Regions from separate parts of the Citrobacter sedlakii genome, predicted to be linked through region 1. Evidence: predicted binding sites of a transcription regulator. Region 1 holds the regulator's gene; each other region holds the start of a gene.

The links. Region 1 encodes CRP, which controls carbon source genes, mostly activating them, when cyclic AMP is high. Its sites were predicted from a motif close to ATGTGANNNNNNTCACAT; they were not measured.
Region 2: cdd (cytidine deaminase) is a predicted target of CRP. The motif match lies at 3,307-3,324, and genes of this name have one in related genera.
Region 3: focA (formate transporter FocA) is a predicted target of CRP. The motif match lies at 2,465-2,482, and genes of this name have one in related genera.

Annotation. Positions count from the first base shown of each region.
Region 1 is NZ_CP071070.1:436,290-444,228, reverse strand. It holds gene JY391_RS02060 (hydrolase) at 1-493, shown strand, start outside; gene JY391_RS02055 (YheU family protein) at 490-708, shown strand; gene JY391_RS02050 (phosphoribulokinase) at 763-1,632, shown strand; gene JY391_RS02045 (OsmC family protein) at 1,700-2,104, opposite strand; gene crp (cAMP-activated global transcriptional regulator CRP) at 2,412-3,044, shown strand; gene JY391_RS02035 (YccS/YhfK family putative transporter) at 3,096-5,183, shown strand; gene argD (bifunctional acetylornithine/succinyldiaminopimelate transaminase) at 5,197-6,417, opposite strand; gene pabA (aminodeoxychorismate synthase component 2) at 6,503-7,066, opposite strand; gene JY391_RS02020 (putative adenosine monophosphate-protein transferase Fic) at 7,098-7,700, opposite strand; gene ficA (FicA/YhfG family antitoxin) at 7,690-7,857, opposite strand.
Region 2 is NZ_CP071070.1:1,722,437-1,730,375, reverse strand. It holds gene mhbT (3-hydroxybenzoate transporter MhbT) at 1-996, opposite strand, end outside; gene JY391_RS08160 (LysR substrate-binding domain-containing protein) at 1,123-2,031, shown strand; gene JY391_RS08155 (CidA/LrgA family protein) at 2,163-2,561, shown strand; gene JY391_RS08150 (CidB/LrgB family autolysis modulator) at 2,558-3,253, shown strand; gene cdd (cytidine deaminase) at 3,383-4,267, shown strand; gene sanA (outer membrane permeability protein SanA) at 4,463-5,182, shown strand; gene JY391_RS08135 (DUF2542 family protein) at 5,184-5,423, shown strand; gene mglC (galactose/methyl galactoside ABC transporter permease MglC) at 5,468-6,478, opposite strand; gene mglA (galactose/methyl galactoside ABC transporter ATP-binding protein MglA) at 6,494-7,939, opposite strand, start outside.
Region 3 is NZ_CP071070.1:2,857,555-2,865,493, reverse strand. It holds gene pflB (formate C-acetyltransferase) at 1-1,491, opposite strand, end outside; gene focA (formate transporter FocA) at 1,549-2,406, opposite strand; gene ycaO (30S ribosomal protein S12 methylthiotransferase accessory factor YcaO) at 2,812-4,572, opposite strand; gene JY391_RS13675 (DUF421 domain-containing protein) at 4,709-5,401, shown strand; gene serC (3-phosphoserine/phosphohydroxythreonine transaminase) at 5,601-6,689, shown strand; gene aroA (3-phosphoshikimate 1-carboxyvinyltransferase) at 6,761-7,939, shown strand, end outside.

The DNA of each region.
Region 1 (7,939 bases):
GATTGTTTCCGCCCCCTTCGTGCTGGAAGCGTGCAGTTACCATATGGATAAAGGCTTTTCCCGCGTTTATCAGCGTTATCTGCTCAATTTGCTGAAGGCGAACGCGTCGCGCAAACTGGCGGCGTATCCGGGCTCCCTGCCAGTCGATCTTGCGCAGTTGAAATCCCTGCGCCGCATTCGCGAGTTTGACGATCTCATCACCGCCAAAATTCACGGTTTTGCCGACGCTATCGACTATTATCGTCAGTGTAGCGCGATGCCGTTACTCAACCGGATCGCCATCCCGACGCTGATCATCCACGCCAAAGACGATCCGTTTATGGATCATCACGTGATCCCCAAAGCCGACGATTTGCCGCCGCAGGTGGAGTATCAGCTAACGGAACATGGCGGGCACGTTGGGTTTATCGGCGGCACGCTGCGTCGCCCTGAGATGTGGCTGGAGGCGCGTATTCCCGACTGGCTGACAATGTATCTGGAGGTACCAAGATGATGATCCCCTGGCAGGAGCTCTCTCCCGAGACGCTGGACAACTTAATCGAAAGCTTTGTGTTGCGCGAAGGCACCGATTATGGTGAACATGAACGTTCACTTGAGCAAAAGGTCGCCGACGTTAAACGTCAGTTGCAGTGCGGAGAAGCGGTTCTGGTCTGGTCTGAATTGCACGAAACGGTCAACATCATGCCGCGTAAACAGTTCCGCGAATAAGCCTGTATCCTCGGCCGACTATAATAAAAAACCTAACCTACTCATGGAGTTGTTATGTCTGCCAAACATCCGGTGATTGCGGTAACAGGATCCAGCGGCGCGGGGACCACCACCACCAGCCTCGCGTTCCGTAAAATTTTTGCCCAGCTCAACCTGCGCGCGGCCGAGGTGGAAGGCGACAGTTTTCATCGTTATACCCGCCCGGAAATGGACATGGCGATCCGCAAGGCGCGCGATGCCGGACGGCATATCAGCTATTTCGGCCCCGAAGCCAATGACTTCGGCCTGCTGGAACAGACCTTCATTGAATACGGGCAGACGGGCAAAGGCCAGTCGCGCAAATATCTGCATACCTACGACGAAGCCGTACCCTGGAATCAGGTGCCTGGCACCTTCACGCCCTGGCAGCCGCTGCCGGAGCCGACCGACATCCTGTTTTATGAAGGGCTGCACGGCGGCGTGGTGACGCCACAGCATGAGGTGGCGCGCCATGTGGATTTGCTGGTGGGGGTTGTGCCCATCGTCAACCTGGAGTGGATCCAGAAACTGATCCGTGACACCAGCGAGCGTGGACATTCCCGCGAGGCGGTGATGGACTCCGTGGTGCGCTCAATGGACGATTACATCAACTACATCACGCCACAGTTTTCCCGTACCCACATCAACTTCCAGCGGGTCCCGACGGTGGATACCTCAAACCCATTCGCCGCACGCGGCATTCCCTCGCTTGATGAGAGTTTTGTGGTGATACATTTCCGCAATCTCGAAGGCATCGATTTCCCCTGGCTGCTGGCGATGCTGCAAGGTTCGTTTATTTCTCACATCAATACGCTGGTGGTACCGGGCGGCAAAATGGGCCTGGCGATGGAACTGATCATGCTGCCGCTGGTACAGCGCCTGATGGAAGGCAAGAAGATCGAATAAGCCTCAATGGCGGCTGGCCCGATTGTGCCATAAGGCAGTCGAGCGCAGCGCCATCAGGTAAAAATTATCAGGCGGCAATGACTTCATACGAGTGGGTAATATTCACCGCTTTTTCCAGCATCAGCGCCACGGAACAATACTTTTCGGCGGAAAGATCCACCGCCCGCGCCACCGCGGCGTCTTTTAAATCATGCCCCGTCACGATGAAATGCAGATTGATGTGGGTAAACAGGCGCGGCGCTTCTTCACGACGCTCGGAGGTCAGTTTTACTTCGCAATTGGTCACATCCTGACGTCCTTTTTGCAGAATGGAGACCACGTCGATAGCGCTACAGCCGCCCGCGGCCATTAACACCATTTCCATCGGGCTGGGCGCTTTATCTCCCGAATTGCCGTCCATCAGGATCTGGTGTCCGGAAGCTGACTCGCCCAGGAAGGTTAACCCTTCAACCCATTTCACACGCGCTTGCATATTTTTTTACTCCAGTGCGTCAATTTTCCTGACAGATTACGCGTACATAACAATTCTCGCAACGGAAGGCGACCTGCGTCATGCTGAAGCGAGACACCAGGAGACACACGGCTAAAGCTATGCTAAAACAGTCAGGATGCTACAGTAATACATTGACGTACTGCATGTATGCAGAGGACTTCACATTAAAGGCTGCTGTCCGTTATTGACAGCCTCTTCCCAGGAAGCGGGAAGCACATTTTTGCAACCCCAGAGACAGCGCCGTTTTCTGGCTCTGGAGACAGCTTATAACAGAGGATAATCGCGCATGGTGCTTGGCAAACCGCAAACAGACCCGACTCTCGAATGGTTCTTGTCTCATTGCCACATTCATAAGTACCCGTCGAAGAGCACGCTAATTCACCAGGGTGAAAAAGCAGAAACGTTGTACTACATCGTTAAAGGCTCTGTGGCAGTGTTGATTAAAGATGAGGAAGGTAAAGAAATGATCCTTTCTTATCTGAATCAGGGTGATTTTATTGGCGAACTGGGCCTGTTTGAAGAAGGCCAGGAACGTAGCGCATGGGTACGTGCTAAAACTGCATGTGAAGTGGCTGAAATTTCCTACAAGAAATTCCGCCAGTTGATCCAGGTGAACCCGGATATTCTGATGCGTCTCTCTTCCCAGATGGCTCGCCGCCTGCAGGTCACATCAGAGAAAGTCGGTAACCTGGCCTTCCTTGACGTGACCGGTCGTATCGCCCAGACGCTGTTGAACCTGGCGAAACAACCCGATGCAATGACCCACCCGGACGGTATGCAGATCAAAATTACCCGCCAGGAGATTGGCCAGATCGTTGGCTGCTCTCGCGAAACCGTTGGTCGTATCCTGAAGATGCTGGAAGATCAAAACCTGATCTCCGCGCACGGTAAGACCATCGTCGTTTACGGCACTCGTTAATCCCGTCGGAAATGGCGCGTTACCTGGTAGCGCGCTATTTTTGTTTTCCCGATGTGGCGCAGACTGATTTATCACCCTGAGATCAACTACGCACTACGTCAGACGCTGGTGCTCTGTTTGCCCGTGGCCGTCGGCCTGCTGATAGGCCAACTGCATCTGGGCCTGCTTTTCTCCCTCGTTCCCGCCTGCTGTAACATTGCCGGGCTTGATACGCCGCACAAGCGCTTCTTCAAGCGTCTGGTCATTGGCGCCTCGCTGTTTGCCGGGTGTAGCCTGGCGATGCAACTGTTGTTGGCGCAGGCGGTACCGTTACCGCTGATTCTGACCGGGTTGACGCTGCTCCTCGGCGTCACCGCGGAGTTAAGCTCGCTTCACGCCCGTCTGCTTCCCGCTTCGCTGATCGCCGCAATTTTTACCCTCAGTCTGGCGGGAAATATGCCAGTGTGGGAGCCGCTGCTGATCTATGCGCTGGGGACATTGTGGTATGGACTGTTTAACTGGTTCTGGTTCTGGTTGTGGCGCGAACAGCCGCTGCGCGAATCGCTAAGCCTGCTGTATCGCGAACTGGCAGATTACTGCGAAGCGAAATACAGCATGCTGACCCAGCACACCGATCCGGAAAAAGCCCTACCGCCGCTGTTGGTGCGCCAGCAGAAAGCGGTTGACCTGATCACCCAGTGCTACCAGCAAATGCATATGCTGTCGGCGCATCACAATAACGATTACAAACGGATGCTGCGCGCCTTCCAGGAAGCGCTGGATCTGCAAGAACATATCTCGGTCAGCCTGCACCAGCCGGAAGAGGTGCAAAAACTGGTCGAGCGCAGCCACGCCGAACAGGTGATCCGCTGGAACGCGCAAACCGTCGCCACGCGTCTGAGGGTGTTGGCGGATGACATTCTGTACCATCGCCTGCCCACGCGCTTCACCATGCAGAAGCAAATCGGCGCGCTGGAAAAGATCGCCAATCAACATCCGGATAACCCCGTCGGGCAGTTTTGCTACTGGCATTTCAGCCGTATAGCCCGCGTGCTTCGCACCCAGCGTCCGCTCTATGCGCGCGATCTGATGGCGGATAAACAGCGGCGGCTTCCGCTGCTACCGGCGCTGAAAAGCTATCTGTCGCTGAAGTCTCCGGCGCTGCGCAACGCCGGACGCATTAGCGTCATGCTGAGTATCGCCAGCCTGATGGGTACCGCGCTGCACCTGCCGAAGCCGTACTGGATCCTGATGACGGTACTGTTCGTGACGCAAAATGGCTACGGCGCAACGCGCGTACGCATTCTGCACCGTTCGGCCGGAACGCTGGCGGGACTTATCGTCGCGGGCGTGACGCTGCACTTTCATATCCCCGAAGGGTATACGCTGCTTTTAATGCTCTTCGTCACCCTGGTGAGCTATCTGATTATCCGCAAAAACTACGGCTGGGCGACGGTGGGGTTTACCGTCACGGCGGTGTACACCCTGCAACTGTTAACCCTGAACGGCGAACAATTTATCATTCCGCGGTTTGTCGATACGATCATCGGCTGTCTGATCGCCTTCGGCGGCACCGTCTGGCTGTGGCCGCAGTGGCAAAGCGGTCTGTTGCGCAAAAATGCCCACGACGCGCTGGAGGCGGACCAGGAGGCGATCCGCCTGATCCTCAGCGACGATCCGCAGGCGACGCCGCTGGCATACCAACGAATGCGCGTCAACCAGGCCCACAACACGCTGTTTAACTCGCTGAATCAGGCCATGCAGGAACCGGGATTTAATACGCATTATCTGGAAGATATGAAGCTGTGGGTCACCCACAGCCAGTTCATTGTCGAGCATATCAACGCGATGACCACCCTGGCGCGAGAACATACAATGCTGACACCTGATCTGGCCCAACGATATCTGCAATCGTGTGAAATTGCGCTCCAGCGTTGTCAGCAGCGGCTGGAATATGACGGGCCGGGCAGCTCTGGGGATGTAAATATTCTTGAGGCGCCAGAGATGCTCTCCCACGGGCCATTGAGCACGCTGGAACAGCATCTCCAGCGTGTGCTGGGGCATTTAAATACCATGCATACCATTTCGTCGGTGGCCTGGCGCCAGCGACCGCACCACGGGATCTGGCTCAGCCGCCGGTTGCGCGATATGAAAGGCTGACGCTCTATGCGGCCTATTCGCTTACGACTTTCGCGACGGCTTGCGCGAAACGCTGCATTCCTTCGTCGATATCCGCCTCTTCCACCACCAGCGAGGGAGCAAAACGCATCACCTCAGGGCCAGCGTTGAGCACCATCACCCCCGCCTCCGCTGCCGCATACAGGAAATCACGCGCGCGCCCCTTATACTGCGGCTTCAGTTCGGCGCCAATCAACAGGCCCATGCCGCGAATGTCGCTGAAAACGTCAAAGCGTTCATCGATCTGTTGCAGATGCTGAACAAATCTCTGCCGCTTCGTCTGCACCCCACTTAACACGGCTGGCGTACTGATGATATCGAACGCCGCCTCCGCAACCGCACAGGCCAACGGGTTACCGCCATAGGTAGAACCATGCGAGCCCACGTGAAATGCCGAAGCGATATCCTGGGTGGTCAGTACCGCACTTACCGGAAAACCGCCGCCCAACGCCTTCGCGCTGGTCAGAATGTCCGGCGTCACGCCATAGTGCATATAAGCGAACAGATCGCCGGTGCGTCCCATGCCGCTTTGTACTTCATCAAACACCAGCAGCGCCTGATGCTCGTCGCACAGCTTGCGCAGGCCTTGCAGGAATTCCGGCGTCGCCGCCAGCACGCCGCCTTCGCCCTGTACCGGCTCGACCACTACTGCGCAGGTGTGATCGTCCATCACCGCGCTGACGGCATGGAGATCGTTAAAGGGCACGTGAATGATATCGGCCGGTTTTGGGCCGAAACCATCGGAATACTTCGGCTGACCGCCCACGGAAACGGTAAACAACGAACGACCGTGGAACGCATTATGGAAGGCGATAATTTTGGTTTTGAAGGGGCTATGGCGGACGCATGCATAATGACGCGCCAGTTTAAACGCCGTTTCGTTGGCTTCCGTCCCGGAGTTCATGAACAGCACGCGCTCGGCAAAGGTGGCGGCGATAAGTTTCCGTCCCAGACGCAGCGCCGGTTCGTTGGTGAATACGTTACTGGTATGCCAGAGCGTTTCGCCCTGCGCTTTCAGCGCTTCCACCAGCGACGGGTGGCAATGACCGAGCGCGGTAACCGCAATCCCTCCGGCAAAATCGACATAGTCTTTGCCCTGCTGGTCCCAGACCCGGCTGCCTTTACCTTTCACCGGGATAAAGTCCGCCGGTGCATAAACTGGCAGAATGACTTCATCGAAAGTTGCGCGAGTTACTGCCGTTTGTTCAGTTGCCATCTCATGCCCATCCACTTATGCAAAAAACAATGTGAAATAATAATCACAAAATATGCATAAAAAATCACTAAATGGCAACCATAAATCATCGGTTAAGGAAATTAGCCAACAGTTGATGCCCCTGCTCGCTGAGAATACTCTCCGGATGGAACTGAACGCCCTCCAGATCCCAGGTCGTATGGCGAATCCCCATGATCTCCTGCGCCTCGCTCCAGGCGGTGACCTCGAAGCAAGCGGGCAGCGTGGCAGGATCAACAATCAGCGAATGGTAACGGGTTACCCTTAACGGGTTGGCTAATCCCTGAAACACCCCCTGCCCGTTATGGCGGACAGGCGAGGTTTTGCCGTGCATCACCTTCGCCGCGCGGACAATCGTTGCGCCGAAGGCCTGCGCCATCGCCTGATGCCCAAGACAGACGCCAAGCATTGGCAGTCGCCCGGCGTAATGGCGAATCGCCGCCAGCGAAATGCCAGCGTCATCAGGCGTACAAGGGCCGGGGGAGATGACGATTTTTTGCGGGCCAAGCGCGTCAATCTGCGGCAGCGTCAGCTCATCATTGCGCTTAACCAGCACATCCGCGCCCAGCTCGCAAAAGTACTGGTAAAGATTCCAGGTAAACGAATCGTAGTTGTCGATAAGCAGGATCATGGCGGCTCCGGTACAAGAAAACCGCGCTATTCTACTCAGTTTCCTCGACTTCGCTTACCCCTTTCCGAAATATCGCCTCCAGCGCGCTAAGGTCACCCATCGCCCCTTCCTGATTCGCCTGGTTCCAGCGATCGACCGGAATATCCCGCCAGTGCAGTAAATAGCCCGCGTGGATGGCCAACTGTTCAAAGAAAATACGCTGCGCCATACCACTGCCGATGCGGAACGGGTGCAGTACGTTGATCTCACAATAGTAATGCGCCAGGCGATTCACAAACTTCTCTTTGGGCAACCCAACCAGATACCCTTCTTCTTCCAGATCCTGCATCAGGGCGTTGCCTTCTTTCTCGATATACGCGAAATGGCAAAAGCGGGTATCGCCCTGATAAATATCGACCTCGCGCAATTGCCCTGCCCAGTCGAAAACATCCTGGTACAGCTGGCGATGGAGGGCGCATAAATGCGGTAGCCCTCGCTTCAGCGGACCAAGCTCAATGGTTGCCGCCCGCAGCGCCGTCAGCTCCCATGCCGCCTGCGTCAGCCGCTCCGCCTGGCGGATCCCCAGTCGGTTACGCATGACGTTCAGACCGGGGTAAAGATACGGATCGCGATCGTCGCCGATTTTAGCGCTCATAGTGCCTCCGGAGTTCGTCAAGGCGTGCCAGCGCCTCTGGCGCGGTTAACGTGACTAGCGGGCTGTCGACGCCCTCAAGGCGTCGGCTGGCCTGAAAATTGGTATTGCGCTGCTGCTCCCAGAGCCGGGATTTCTGTCTGTCGGTGAGTTTTTTCACTTTACGCCTCCCTGATAGTCTCGTGTCTGCCAAGTATAAGCGGCAAAACGCGGTTACGCAGGAAGGGGAAACAGGCGCGGGC
Region 2 (7,939 bases), 1.3 Mb from region 1:
GCACACCGCGCCCAGCGCATAGCTCACCGCCAGAACCCGGAACGGGTTGTGTTTATCCATCAGTACGCCCAGCGCCAGCGCCCCCAGCGTACCGCCAATCTGGAAAGCCGCCGTCACCCAGGAGGCCTGCTGGAGGTCAATGCCGCGGTGGTTGAGCAGCGTGGGCATCCAGCTTGAAAGCAGATAAATAATCAGCAGGCTCATGAAGAACACCACCCATAACATCAGGGTAATGGGCAACTGGCGACCCACGAAAAGCTGACGAATGCTGCCTTTGGCGATCGCCGCCGCTTCATTAAGGTAAAAATGCGTGTCCTCGTAACGCTGACGGGTAATGGCGCTGACCGTGCGGGCAATGGTGGCCTGCGGCAGCTGGCGACGAACCTGCCAGCGCGGAGATTCCGGCAGCACGAACAGCAGCGCGGCGAACAGCATTAACGGCAGCACCCCGCCAAGGATCAGAATGCCGTGCCAGCCAATGACCGCCACCAGTTGGGCGCTGACGATCCCCCCCATCGCCGAACCGAGGGTAAAGCCGCAGAACATCAGGGTCACCAGCGCGCCGCGCCGCCGCGCAGGCAGATATTCAGAGGTCATGGTGATGGTGTTCGGCATCGCGCCGCCCAGCCCAAGCCCGGTCAAAAAGCGCAGGAATACCAGCGTTTGCAGATCCGGCGAAAACGCCGAGATCAGACTCAGAGCGCCGAACAGCGCCACGCAAAGCTCGATAACCCGTTTGCGGCCAAAGCGGTCGGAAAGTGGGCCGCAGAGCAGCGCGCCCGCCGTCAGCCCCAGCAGTCCCGCGCCAAACAGCGGCGCGAGGTCACCGGCGGTCAGTTGCCAGTGGCTGCGAATGTCGGGTGCAATAAAGCCAATCGCGGCAGTATCAAAGCCGTCCAGCATCACCACCAGAAAGCAGCAGATGATCACCCGCCACTGGGTTTTGCCGACGGGGGCGGCATCGATCAGAGCCTGTAGTTCACGTCGTTGAGTCATTGTGTATGCCTCGGTGCAGGTAAGGTAAGAGGTTCTTTTGTTTTTGGTATGTTACGAGTTTGTAGATAGGGCGATAAAATGTACAATGGCTTTTCATGCAGAGACATAACCTGGAGGTTATCGCGGATGGCTAACTGGGCGCAGAAATTGAAACTTCATCACCTGCAAACGCTGATGGCGCTGGGCGAGCAGGGCAATCTCACGCAGGTGGCGCGAATGATGAATATCAGCCAGCCCGCGCTGTCGAAATGGTTGTCACAGCTCGAAGATGAGATAGGGATCACGCTCTTCGAACGTCACAGTAAAGGCCTGCGCCCGTCCGAAGGCGGCAAATTGTTGTTGCAGCATGCTCAGCGCTTAATCAACGACATGGAGCGATCCCAGTATGAAATTGCCCGCTTTAAGGCCGGTGGTCTGGTCGGCAGCCTGAAAATCGGTTGCTCGCCGGTGGCGACTGACTGTGTGTCACAGGCGATCCTCGGTTTGCTCAGCGAAATGCCGACGCTGCACCTCAACATCGAAGAAAAAGTGATGACGCCGCTGCTGCACGATCTGCTGGCGGGGTCAGTGGATGTGGTGGTTGGCCGGGTTGGCGGGCGGGCGCTCCAGCTTCCGCTGAACTATCAGGTCCTGTATACCGAACCCGTCTGCTTTGTTGCGCGGCCGGATCACCCGCTGGCCAGCCATGCCAGCCTCTCCTGGAACGATCTCGCCAGTTGGCGCTGGATCGTCTGGCCCACGGGGACGCCCATCCGCATCAGCATTGATAACGCGCTGGTCGATAACGGCGTGATGCTGCCAGAAAACACCATTGAATCGGCATCCATGAACGTCAGCACTAACCTGCTGCAAAGCAGCGACATGATCTCTATTCTTTCTTTACGGCTGGCGCAGCGCTATGCCAGCCAGGGGCAACTGGTGATCCTGAACCTGCCGAAGATAGAGCAGAAAGGCAGCGTCGGCGTGTTCTGGCGCAACAACGAAACGCCTTCGGCGGCGCTCAGCCGCTTTCTGCACTTTCTGACGCAGGTCTAGCCCGACGAAGGGAGAACATGGCACGATGTTCCCGTTGTCTATCCTCAGTATGCTAAGAATTCATGATGTGATCGGTAGCACGTTTTAACGTTTAATTGTATGATGAATCCATCTCATTTAAGGCGTATCCCATGAGTAAGACACTGAATATCATCTGGCAATATTTACGCGCTTTCGTGCTGATCTATGCCTGCCTGTATGCGGGCATTTTTATTGCAACTCTGCTTCCTGTCGCCATTTCCGGCAGCATTATCGGCATGCTGATCCTGTTTGTCCTGCTGGCGCTACAAATCATCCCCGCTAAATGGGTCAATCCTGGCTGCTATGTCCTGATTCGCTATATGGCGCTGCTGTTTGTGCCAATTGGCGTGGGCGTGATGCAGTATTTTGACTTACTGCGCGCGCAGTTTGGCCCGGTGGTGGTCTCGTGCGCCATCAGTACGCTGGTGGTTTTTCTGGTGGTCAGCTGGAGTTCGCACCTGGTTCACGGTGAACGTAAAGTGGTTGGACAGAAAGGATCAAAAGAATGATGGCCTATATCTGGTGGTCGCTGCCGCTGACCTTAGCGGTCTTTTTTGCCGCGCGGAAGCTGGCGGCGCGCTTTAAGTTTCCGTTGCTGAACCCGCTGCTGGTGGCGATGGTGGTCATCATTCCGTTTTTGCTGCTTACGGGGATTCCCTACGATCACTATTTCAAAGGCAGTGAAGTGTTAAACGATCTGCTGCAACCGGCGGTCGTGGCGCTGGCCTATCCGCTATATGAACAGTTGCACCAAATCCGCGCCCGCTGGAAATCCATCATCACCATCTGCTTTGTCGGCAGCGTTGTGGCGATGGTGACCGGCACCTCGGTTGCGCTGCTGATGGGGGCAACTCCGGAAATTGCCGCGTCGGTGTTGCCAAAATCCGTCACCACGCCAATCGCAATGGCGGTGGGCGGCAGCATTGGCGGCATCCCGGCAGTGAGCGCGGTTTGCGTGATATTTGTCGGTATTCTCGGCGCCGTCTTTGGCCACACCCTGTTAAATGCCATGCGTATTCGTACTAAAGCCGCGCGTGGCCTGGCGATGGGAACGGCTTCTCACGCCCTCGGCACCGCCCGCTGCGCGGAGCTGGATTATCAGGAAGGGGCGTTCAGTTCGCTGGCGCTGGTGATCTGCGGGATCATCACATCCCTGATCGCGCCGTTTTTGTTTCCGCTAATTCTGGCGGTAGCCGGCTAAAATTTGCGATACGTCGCGCATTTTTCATTTAAGTTTCATAAGTTGCACAAATAATGAGATTTATATCACATATAAAGCCCTGACAGGCCCGTACACTACGATCCCATTACATTATTTTGAGGCAACGCCATGCACCCACGTTTTCACACTGCCTTTGGCCAACTTGCGGATAATTTGCAATCAGCGCTGGCGCCGATCCTGGCGGAAACGCATTTCCCCGCCTTGCTGACCGCAGAGCAGGTCGCGTGGCTGAAAAGCGCCACGGGACTTGACGAAGACGCGCTGGCATTTGCGCTACTGCCCCTGGCTGCGGCCTGCGCCTGTACCCCGCTCTCCCATTTCAACGTCGGCGCGATTGCGCGCGGCGTCAGCGGCACCTGGTATTTCGGCGGCAATATGGAATATCTGGGCGCCACCATGCAGCAAACCGTCCATGCCGAGCAAAGCGCTATCAGTCACGCGTGGCTGCGCGGTGAAAAAGGCCTTGCGGCGATCACTGTCAACTACACGCCATGTGGTCACTGTCGTCAGTTTATGAATGAACTGAACAGCGGGCTGGATCTGCGCATTCATCTGCCAGGACGCGAACCGCATACCCTGCGCGACTATCTGCCGGACGCCTTCGGCCCTAAAGATCTGGACATTAAGACGCTCTTGATGGACGAGCAGGATCACGGCTTCTCCGCCGAAGGCGACGCGCTGGCGCAAGCGGCCATTGCCGCGGCGAACCGCTCACATATGCCTTACAGCCAGTCACCAAGCGGCGTGGCGCTGGCGTGCAAAGACGGCAACATTTTTAGCGGAAGCTACGCCGAAAATGCGGCGTTTAACCCGACTCTGCCGCCGCTTCAGGGCGCGCTGAATTTGTTGAATCTCAACGGATATGATTTTGCCGATATTCAGCGGGCGGTGCTGGCGGAAAAAGCGGATGCCTCGTTGATTCAGTGGGATGCCACCGCCGCAACGCTGAAGGCATTAGGCTGCAATAATATCGACCGCGTATTGTTAGCATAAACCTGTCATCATCCAGGCCGGCGCGAGCAACATCCCCCTCTCGCGCAATTGCCGTTGCCTTTTCCTGCCTGGATGTTACGCGTTTTTTCCGGGGCGTATTGCTGAAAATCCCTTCAATCAGACTGCCGTTTCTTGCGCTTCGCAGGCGGGTAAAGTAGCCTGATTGAAATTTCATCCCGTTACCGAGTTTTCTTCATGCTAAAGCGCGTTTTTTACAGCCTGTTAGTCCTGATCGGCTTGCTGCTGTTGACCGTGCTCGGCCTTGACCGCTGGATGAGCTGGAAAACCGCGCCCTATATTTATGATGAACTGCAGGACCTTCCCTATCGTCAGGTCGGCGTGGTGCTCGGCACCGCGAAATATTATCGCGCTGGCGTCATCAACCAGTACTACCGTTACCGCATTCAGGGCGCGCTCAACGCCTATAACAGCGGGAAAGTGAACTATTTGCTGCTTAGCGGCGACAACGCCCTGCAGAGTTATAACGAACCGAGAACCATGCGTAAGGATCTGATTGCCGCAGGCGTCGATCCGGCGGACATCGTGCTGGATTATGCCGGGTTCCGCACGCTGGATTCAATTGTCCGCACCCGCAAGGTTTTTGACACCAACGACTTTATTATCATCACTCAGCGCTTCCACTGCGAGCGCGCGCTGTTTATCGCTCTGCACATGGGCATTCAGGCGCAGTGCTACGCCGTCCCGTCGCCGAAGGATATGCTGACGGTTCGGGTTCGCGAGTTTGGCGCACGCTTTGGCGCGCTGGCGGACCTGTACTTGTTTAAGCGTGAACCGCGTTTCCTCGGCCCGCTGGTGCCTATCCCGACACAGCATCAGATCCCCGATGACGCGCAGGGTTACCCGGCGGTTACGCCAGAGCAGTTGCTGGAATTGCAAAAGAAACTGGGAAAATAACATGGAAGATAAAACGATTTTTATCGTCATTGGCGTACTGATGATCGTCCTGTGGACCTTTCGTGAAGGGCTCAAAGCGCTACGCGCAGGCAGTGTAGAAAAAACGGTAAAAGGCTCGCAGACGCCGCTTATCATTCAGCGGACCGGACAGCCGGGCGTCTACTGGAGCTACGTTATCGCCTATTTTGGCGTTGCCGTTGGCGCGCTGGTTGTCGGCGTCTGGTTAGTGTTCTTTAAATAAAAAACCGGCGCAGAGGCTCTGCGCCGGTTTTTTTGTCCTGCCGGTTACTTCTTACGTGCGTACTTCAGGGAGTCCAGCGCAACGGCGAAAATGATAATGCCGCCCTTGATAATGTACTGCCAGTACGGGTTAACGCCGATATAGGTCAGGCCGTAGTTGATAACCGTAAAGATAATGACCCCGGTCACCACGCCCAACACCGTCCCAACGCCGCCGCTAAACGATACGCCGCCTACGACACACGCGGCAATCGCATCCAGTTCATACATAAAGCCGAGGTTGTTGGTGGCGGAGCCGATACGCCCCGCTTCCAGCAAACCGCCAAACGCGTAGAACACGCCGGAGAGGGCATAGATCATCAGCAGGTTCAGCGCGACGTTGACGCCAGACACTTTCGCCGCTTCAGGGTTGCCGCCGATGGCGAAAATGTTTTTACCGAAGCGGGTTTTGTTCCACAACACCCACACGAACGCCACGGCGATCAGTGCGTAGAACGTGATATAGGAAAGCCGGAAGCTGCCTAACGCGATAAAGCCCTGCGCGAAGGTCGAGAAACCGCTGTCAAAGCCGGAAATCGGCGATGCCCCAACGAAGTCGTAATACAGGGAGTTAATACCGTACACGATAATCATCGTACCCAGCGTGGTAATAAACGGCGTCACGTTCAGATAGGCGATAATGATGCCGTTGATCAGGCCGATAATCGCGCCAATAGCGCAGACAATCAGGATCACCAGCGCAATCGGCATGGTCGCCATTTCCGGAAAGACCTTATTGGCGTTCTCCATCGACTGCAATAGTGTTGCCGCAACCACCGCCGCCAGCCCGACCTGACGCCCGGCTGACAGGTCTGTCCCCTGGGTGACGATCAGCCCCGCCACGCCGAGGGCGATAATAATGCGCACCGAGGACTGAGTCAGAATGTTACTCAGGTTAAGCAGACTTAAGAACGTGGGATCCTGAAAAATAATAATTGCCAGTAAAACTAAAAGAACGACGTAAATACCGCCCTCTTTCAGATAAGTGAGAAAACTTTTCTTATTTAACGCACTCATGAGGAGCCCCTGATCTTAAAGGTGCAAAGACGCAAGACGCAAAATTTCATTTTGCGTGGTCGTTTTAGTATCAACAATTCCAGACACGAGTCCGTTGCTCATGACCAGAATACGATCGGTTATCCCTAACAATTCCGGCATTTCGGAGGAGATAATGATGATCCCTTTTCCTTTTTTGGCCAGTTCCGCAATTAACTGATAGATTTCAAATTTGGCGCCAACGTCAATTCCACGCGTGGGTTCGTCGAGCATTAATATCTCCGGCTGGGTCAGCAGCCAGCGACCAATAATCACTTTCTGCTGGTTGCCTCCGGAAAGCGAACCAATTTGCGTGCGGTGGCCAGGGGTTTTTACCCGCATGGAGTCAATAACCCACTGGGTGTCGCTTTTCATCCGCGAATTGTCTAACAGACCGACCTTGTTTTTATAATTATGGATATTGGAGATTAAGGAGTTAAAACCAATATCCAGATAGGCATAAATACCGGTAGAGCGTCGCTCCTCGGTAACCAGCGCAAAGCCGTGGTTGATGGCTTCGTTCGCATTATGGTTATTGATTTTTTTGCCGTGCAGGGTAATGGTGCCGGAAGATTTCTCACGAATACCAAACAGCGTTTCGACGATGTCGGTACGTTTTGCGCCTACCAGCCCGGCAATACCGAGAATTTCACCTTTATGCAGATCAAAAGAGACGTCACGAATCGACGGCTGGCGCAGCGACGTCAGATTACGCACTTCCAGTATTACTTCACCGGGTTTGTTCTCTTTATCCGGGAAACGCTGGTTCAGCGAGCGTCCAACCATCATGGCGATGATCTTGTCCATATCCAGCCCTTCGAGCGGCTGAGTGGCAATCCACTGGCCGTCGCGCAGCACCGTGACCTCATCGCAGAGCTGGAAAATCTCTTCCATTTTATGCGAGATATACACAATGCCGCAGCCGCGTTCTTTCAGCTTACGAATAATCGTAAACAGATGATTAACCTCTTTTTCGGTTAACGACGAGGTCGGCTCATCCATGATGACGATTTTGGCATTATAGGAAAACGCCTTGGCAATTTCGATCATCTGCATTTGCGAAACGGAAAGCGTCCCGACGCGCGCCCGCGGGTCGATATCAATATCCAGTTCGTCAAATATCGCTTTTGTGTCGCGATACATTTTGTCCTGATCGACAAACATGCCTTTGGTGGGATAACGCCCGAGCCACATGTTGTCCATCACGGAGCGTTGTAATACCAGGTTTAATTCCTGATGAACCATTGAAATACCGTTTTCCAGCGCTTCTTTCGCTGAATGGAAATCGATCTCTTTCCCCTGAAATAATATGCTGCCAGAATCTTTTTGATAGATGCCAAAAAGACATTTCAATAGTGTCGATTTCCCCGCGCCGTTTTCTCCCATCAATGCATGAATAGAGTGTGGACGGACTTTTAAATTAACATTATCAAGTGCCTTAAC
Region 3 (7,939 bases), 2.3 Mb from region 1:
AACGTTCAGCGCGGTGACATACTGCTTAGCCAGCCAGTCCATGAAGTGATCCATACGGTCCATCACTTCGTCAAAGTTCAGAACATCGCCTTTGATCGGTTCAGATTTCGGACCCACCTGCATTTTCAGTTTTTCATCAACGCCGCCGTTGATTGCGTACAGCATGGTTTTCGCCAGGTTTGCACGCGCACCGAAGAACTGCATTTGTTTACCCACAACCATCGGGCTTACGCAGCATGCGATAGCATAGTCGTCGTTGTTGAAGTCCGGACGCATCAGGTCATCGTTCTCGTACTGCAGAGAAGAGGTGTCGATGGACACTTTAGCGGCGAATTTCTTGAAGTTCAGCGGCAGTTTTTCAGACCACAGAACGGTGATGTTCGGCTCCGGAGAAGGACCCATGGTGTACAGGGTATTCAGGAAGCGGAAGCTGTTTTTGGTAACCAGAGTACGGCCATCTACGCCCATACCACCGATAGATTCTGTTGCCCAGATCGGGTCGCCAGAGAACAGTTCATCATATTCCGGGGTACGCAGGAAGCGAACCATACGCAGTTTCATGACCAGGTGGTCAATCATTTCCTGAGCGTCTTGCTCGGTGATTTTGCCCGCTTTCAGGTCACGTTCAATGTACGCATCCAGGAAGGTGGAGACACGACCGAAGGACATTGCCGCGCCGTTCTGAGACTTAACGGCAGCCAGGTAGCCGAAGTAGGTCCACTGGATAGCTTCCTGAGCGTTGGTAGCCGGACCAGAGATATCGCAGCCGTATTTCGCCGCCATCTCTTTGATCTGACCCAGCGCGCGGTGCTGTTCAGCGATTTCTTCACGCAGACGAATCGTCGCTTCCAGGTTTACGCCATTCTCCAGGTCAGACTGCAGAGAGGTAAACTGCGCGAATTTATCTTTCATCAGGTAGTCGATACCGTACAGCGCAACGCGACGGTAGTCACCGATGATACGACCACGGCCATATGCGTCTGGCAGACCGGTCAGAACACCGGATTTACGGCAACGCAGGATGTCCGGAGTATAAACGTCGAACACGCCCTGGTTGTGCGTTTTACGGTATTCAGTGAAGATTTTTTTCAGCATCGGGTCCAGCTCGCGATTGTACGCTTTGCAGGAACCTTCAACCATTTTGATACCGCCGAACGGGATGATCGCACGTTTCAGCGGCGCTTCAGTCTGCAGACCAACGATTTTCTCAAGGGCTTTGTTAATGTAGCCAGCGTCGTGAGAAGTGATGGTAGAAGCAACAGAGGTGTCAAAGTCAACAGGCGCGTGAGTGCGGTTTTCCTGTTTAACGCCTTCCATTACGCTGTCCCACAGCGCTGTGGTGGCTTCAGTCGCGCCAGCCAGGAAGGACTCGTCACCCTCGTACGGAGTGTAGTTTTTCTGGATGAAGTCACGGACGTTTACTTCATTCTGCCAGTCACCTTTGGTAAAACCTTCCCAGGCTGTGGCTAACTTTTCATTAAGCTCGGACATGTAACACCTACCTTCTTAAGTGGATTTTTTATTTACTGCGCAGTGCGAAAATCAGAATTAATGATGATCGTTGCCGCGCAGATAAATGACCCAGTATGTCAACCCGACCAACAAACCGCCGCCGATAATGTTACCGATCGTAACCGGAATCAGGTTATCAGTGATGAAGTTCATCACGGTCAGGTGAGAAAAACTTTCCGGAGTAGACCCAACAGCGGTCCAGAATTCCGGTGTGGCGAAATCACGGATAACAATACCCATCGGGATCATAAACATGTTTGCGATACTGTGCTCAAAACCGCTGGCAACAAACATGGCGACCGGTAAAACCATGATAAACGCTTTATCCATCAGGCTACGACCTGAATAGCTCATCCATACGGCCAGGCACACCATCAGGTTAGCGAGGATGCCGAGACAGACGGCTTCAATAAAAGTATGGTGCATTTTGTGGTCGGCGGTTTGCAGAACATTGAGTCCCCATTGACCATTGGCGGTCATGTATTCGCCGGAAAGCCACATCAATAGCACAAAGAGCAGGCAACCCACCAGGTTACCAAAATAGACATTCAGCCAGTTTTTCGCTAACTGGCCCCAGGTAATACGCCCACTGGCTTTGGCAACAACAATCAAAACGGTGGAGGTAAAGAGGTCAGCGCCGCAAATTACGCAAAGGATCAACCCCAAAGAGAAGCAGATACCGCCAATCAGTTTCGCCATACCAAAGGGCATCGTACCCGTGCCGGTCGTCGCAGTGATATAGAAAACAAAGGCGATGGAGATAAATACACCGGCGGTAATCGCCAGGTAGAAAGTCTTAAGCGGATGTTTCGTTGCTTTATAGACACCTGCTTCCTCGGCCACTTTGGCCATTGCAGCAGGGAGTAAAAGATCAAAAGGGTTGTCAGCTTTCACACTAACTCTCTCTTTATTAAGTCGGCGACGAGATACTAACAAAGCATTATAGATGAGAAATTGATACAGATCATATCTCGCCTGGCTTATAGGCCCGTAAAGCGCATGGTTTTTATGCGATTTCGGTGTAATTTATTGATTATCCTAATAAAAATAAATTTTAAAATTTAGCAAATGAGTTGAATTTTTTCCTTCCTGGGTCTGTTGAGCGGTTAATTAATATGGAGTAATTGCCAAATAAAGTAACAAATAGCGGTTAATAATAGTAATATCAACTACCAATATTTAACCTTGTTATTACATTTATATTTGGCTCTTCAAAAATAAGTAAAACGGGGCACGTAAAGCGCCCCGTAATATAGCTCAGACGATAATTAACGCCTACAGTCAGTAAGCCAATTGCCTTTATTTTGACCAGTATGCGGCTTTTGCGCGCTGCAGCTTTTCATACGCTTTCAGCAGAGACTGGTGTGAAGCGAAGGCATGAAGATCGCAATCCACCGGCTGCAGGCCGTAGAAAGCCGCTTCACCGCTCAGCGCCGCGCTTGCCGCTTCTACCGCATCCGCGCCATACATACGCACAAAGGCGTTCAGGTATTGCAGCGGTTCGCGCTCTTCTTCCTGGGAAAGCAGCAGCAGCGTTTGCAGACAACGATAATAGTTGGCTCGCGCCGGCGTAAAGACGGACGCGTTGAACTCCATTGTCCATTCGGTCCAGATAAGCGCCTGTTCCAGATCGCCGCCCGCCAAAGCCAGCATCGCTTTCAGCTCGCCAATACGCAGGGTATACCAGCCGTTATCCGGACCCGTCGCCAGGCCCAACAGTTCGCGCACGCGGGTAAAGTCATCAAACCCTTCATCATCTAACTGCTCGATAAGACGGAGATAATCTTCTTTTTCCCAGTTGCTACCCGGAAGCGAAAGCAGAGTATCGCGAAGATGCGTTCCCATGCTGTTATTCGCGAGCCACAGATCCTCGGCGGGATAGATGTCAGACATACCCGGTACGATGATACGGCAGGCGTACACACCAAGATGTTCATAATCGGCGATGTAGACCTCTTTATCTTCGGCGTTGAAGATGGCCATTAACGTTGCGAACTCCTCTTCGGTGGTGCCAGAGAAGTTCCAGTCGACGAACGGATAGTCGGCATCCTGCTTGAACAGATCCCACGAGATCAGACCGCTGGAGTCGATAAAGTGGGTTTCCAGATTAGTGTGCTCGGCCACTTCTTCGTCGTCGAAGGTGGGCGGGGTAAACACATCGAGATCTTTCAGTCCACGGCCCTGCAGCAGTTCGGTCACGGTACGTTCCAGCGCGACGCCGAAATCCGGATGGGCGCCAAAAGAGGCAAAACAGGTGCCATTAGCCGGGTTGAACAGGACAACGCAGATCACCGGATAGTTGCCGCCCAGCGAGCCGTCATAGGCAAAGATCGGGAAACCTTCCGCTTCCAGTGTCGCAATGGACTCCACCACCGACGGATAGCGCGCCAGTACATCGGCAGGGATCTCCGGCAGACTGATACTTTCGGCAATGATGCGATTTTTCACATAACGCTCAAAGACTTCCGACAGTCCCTGGACTCGCGCTTCATTACGGGTATTACCGGCGGACATACCGTTAGAGACGTACAAATTGCCGATAATGTTCATCGGAATATAGACGGTCTGGTTATCTGACTGGCGAGTAAAAGGCAGGCCGCACACGCCGCGTTCCTCGTTGCCGGACTGGAGATCGATCAACATACTGCCGGTGAGTTCGTTTTCCGGATCGTAGAAAGCGCGCAGACGCGCGTCGAGCAACCCTTCCGGCACGTCGTCACTGTCGTTCAGCGGGAACCATTTTTCGTTAGGGTAATGCACAAACGGGCCGTTGGCGATGGTATCGCCAAGCCAGAAATCGGCAAAGAAATAGTTCGTCGACAGACGCTCAAAATATTCGCCCAGCGCAGAGGCCAGCGCCGCTTTTTTCGTCGCGCCTTTGCCGTTGGTAAAGCACAGCGCGCACTCTTTGTCGCGGATGTGCACCGACCAGACGTTTGGCACCGGATTCAGCCATGAGGCTTCTTCAATATGGAAACCGAGATCGAGCAATTTTTGCTGGAAGCGAGCGATGGAATCTTCCAGGGCGGCGTCTTTGCCGGGAATAAATGTTTGCGTCATGAAAATCACTTTTGTCGTACGGAAAGCGCGCAATGATACGGGTTTTATCTGACTGACGCTATCGCCGCCACGAACGCGGCGGAAATAAAAGTTTTGACTATGCTTTTATGCAGTAAACCACCATAAGAGCAGAGAAATGAAAGCGTTTGATCTACAACGGATGGCACTGGACAAAGTGCCACTGGAATTTTTGGGCGAGGTTGCGTTACGTAGTCTTTATACCTTTGTACTGGTCTATCTGTTTCTTAAGCTGACGGGACGGCGCGGCGTGCGCCAGATGTCGCTTTTTGAAGTGTTGATTATTTTGACGCTGGGCTCCGCGGCAGGAGACGTCGCTTTTTATGATGATGTCCCAATGCTGCCGGTGCTGGTGGTCTTTATCATAATTGCGCTGCTTTACCGGTTGGCGATGTGGCTGATGGCGCGTAGTGAAAGGATTGGCGATTTACTGGAGGGGAAACCGGTCGTCATCATTGAAGATGGCGAGCTGGCATGGTCCAAACTGAATCATGCCAATATGACGGAGTTTGAGTTCTTTATGGAACTGCGTCTGAATGGCGTAGAGCAGCTTGGCCAGGTGCGGCTGGCGATACTGGAAACCAACGGGCAAATCAGCGTCTATTTCTTTGAAGAAGAAAAGATAAAATCCGGTCTGAGCATTTTGCCTAAATATTGCACCGAGCGATTTCATGTCGTTCCCGAAACGGGAGATTACGCCTGCGTGCGTTGCAGCGAAGTCATTACCCTTAACGCTGGCGACAGGCAAGATTGTCCGCGCTGCAAGAATCCAGAATGGTCGAAGGCCAGTCGGGCAAAAAGGGTGCTCTGACAGCAAAAATATCGGTCATTCGCCATCAATCCGACAGATTGTGTTGTGTGAGCGAACACTCATTTTCACCGCGCCGATTATTACCCGTTGCGGCGCGTATCACTGAATGATAAAACCAATATCCACAGGAATAACGTAAACCCACTCTTTGCGCTTCGTCAGAGCGTGGGTGAATAACAATGCAACGTGGTGAGGGGAAATGGCTCAGGTTTTCAATTTTAGTTCAGGCCCGGCAATGTTACCGGCAGACGTGCTCAAACAGGCTCAACAGGAACTGTGTGACTGGAACGGTCTTGGCACCTCCGTCATGGAGGTGAGCCACCGCGGTAAAGAATTTATCCAGGTCGCAGCGGAAGCGGAACAGGATTTTCGCGATCTCCTCAACATCCCTTCCAATTATAAAGTTCTGTTCTGTCACGGCGGCGGACGCGGGCAGTTTGCGGCTATTCCGCTGAATATTTTGGGAAATAAAACCACCGCAGACTACGTGGACGCCGGTTACTGGGCGGCCAGCGCGGTAAAAGAAGCGAAAAAATACTGCACCCCAAACGTGATTGATGCCAAAGTCACCGTGGACGGACTGCGCGCGGTCAAACCGATGAGCGAATGGCAACTCTCGGATAACGCGGCGTATATGCACTACTGCCCGAATGAAACCATTGACGGCATTGCCATTAATGAAACGCCGAATTTTGCCGCCGATGTGGTCGTGACGGCTGATTTCTCCTCAACGATTCTTTCGGCGCCGTTAGACGTTTCCCGCTACGGCGTTATCTATTCAGGCGCGCAGAAAAACATCGGACCTGCCGGGCTGACGATTGTGATCGTGCGCGAAGACCTGTTAGGAAAAGCGCACACCAGTTGCCCGTCGATCCTCGACTACACCGTTCTGAACGATAACGACTCAATGTTTAATACGCCACCAACTTTTGCCTGGTATCTTTCCGGCCTGGTATTTAAATGGCTGAAGGCGAATGGCGGCGTCGACGCGATGCATAAAATCAATCAACAGAAAGCCGAACTGCTGTATGGCGTGATTGATAACAGCGATTTCTACCGCAACGATGTGGCGAAAGCCAACCGTTCCCGTATGAACGTACCGTTCCAGCTGGCGGACAGCGCGCTGGACAAACTGTTCCTTGAAGAGTCTTTTGCGGCAGGTCTTCACGCGCTGAAAGGCCACCGTGTGGTGGGGGGAATGCGTGCGTCCATTTATAACGCGATGCCGCTGGAAGGCGTCAAAGCCCTGACCGACTTTATGGTCGATTTCGAACGTCGTCACGGCTAAATAAGTGTGGCGTTTCGTCCCCACAGCGTCGTCTGTGGGGTTTTTATTTTTGTTTTTTGAGAGTTGAGTACATGGAATCCCTGACGTTACAACCCATCGCGCGGGTCGATGGCACCATTAATCTGCCTGGCTCTAAGAGCGTGTCTAACCGCGCTTTGCTCCTGGCGGCGTTAGCCCATGGCACCACCGTTCTGACCAACCTGTTAGACAGCGATGATGTGCGCCATATGCTCAATGCGCTGAGCGCGTTGGGGATCAATTACACCCTTTCTGCGGATCGTACCCGTTGCGAAATCACCGGCAACGGTGGTCCGCTGCAGGCTACCGGCGCACTGGAGCTGTTTCTGGGCAACGCCGGAACGGCCATGCGTCCGCTTGCCGCAGCGCTTTGCCTCGGTACAAACGACATTGTGCTGACCGGCGAGCCGCGTATGAAAGAGCGACCAATTGGTCATCTGGTTGATGCGCTGCGTCAGGGCGGGGCCTGTATTGGCTATCTGGAGCAGGAAAACTATCCGTCGCTTCGTCTGCGCGGAGGCTTTACCGGCGGTCAGGTTGAGGTTGATGGCAGCGTTTCCAGCCAGTTTTTGACCGCACTGTTAATGACGGCCCCTCTGGCGTCGCAGGAAACCATCATCAGCATTAAAGGCGAGCTGGTGTCGAAGCCGTATATCGACATTACGTTAAATCTGATGAAAACCTTCGGCGTGGAAATTGAAAACCATCACTATCAGCGTTTTGTCGTGAAGGGCCGTCAGCAATACCAGTCTCCCGGTGTTTACCTGGTCGAAGGCGATGCTTCATCCGCCTCTTATTTCCTTGCCGCGGGAGCCATTAAAGGCGGGACGGTAAAGGTGACCGGTATTGGCCGCAAAAGTATGCAGGGGGACATTCGCTTCGCGGATGTGCTGGAAAAAATGGGGGCGACACTGACCTGGGGCGATGATTTTATTGCCTGTACTCGCGGTGAGCTAAATGCCGTTGATATGGACATGAACCACATTCCCGATGCGGCAATGACCATTGCGACGGCGGCGCTGTTTGCTAAAGGTACGACCACGCTTCGTAACATCTATAACTGGCGCGTCAAAGAGACCGACCGTCTGTTTGCGATGGCGACCGAGTTGCGTAAAGTAGGGGCGGAAGTGGAAGAGGGGCGCGACTATATTCGCATCACCCCGCCAGCGAAATTACAGTTTGCTGAAATTGGCACCTATAACGATCACCGTATGGCGATGTGTTTTTCGCTG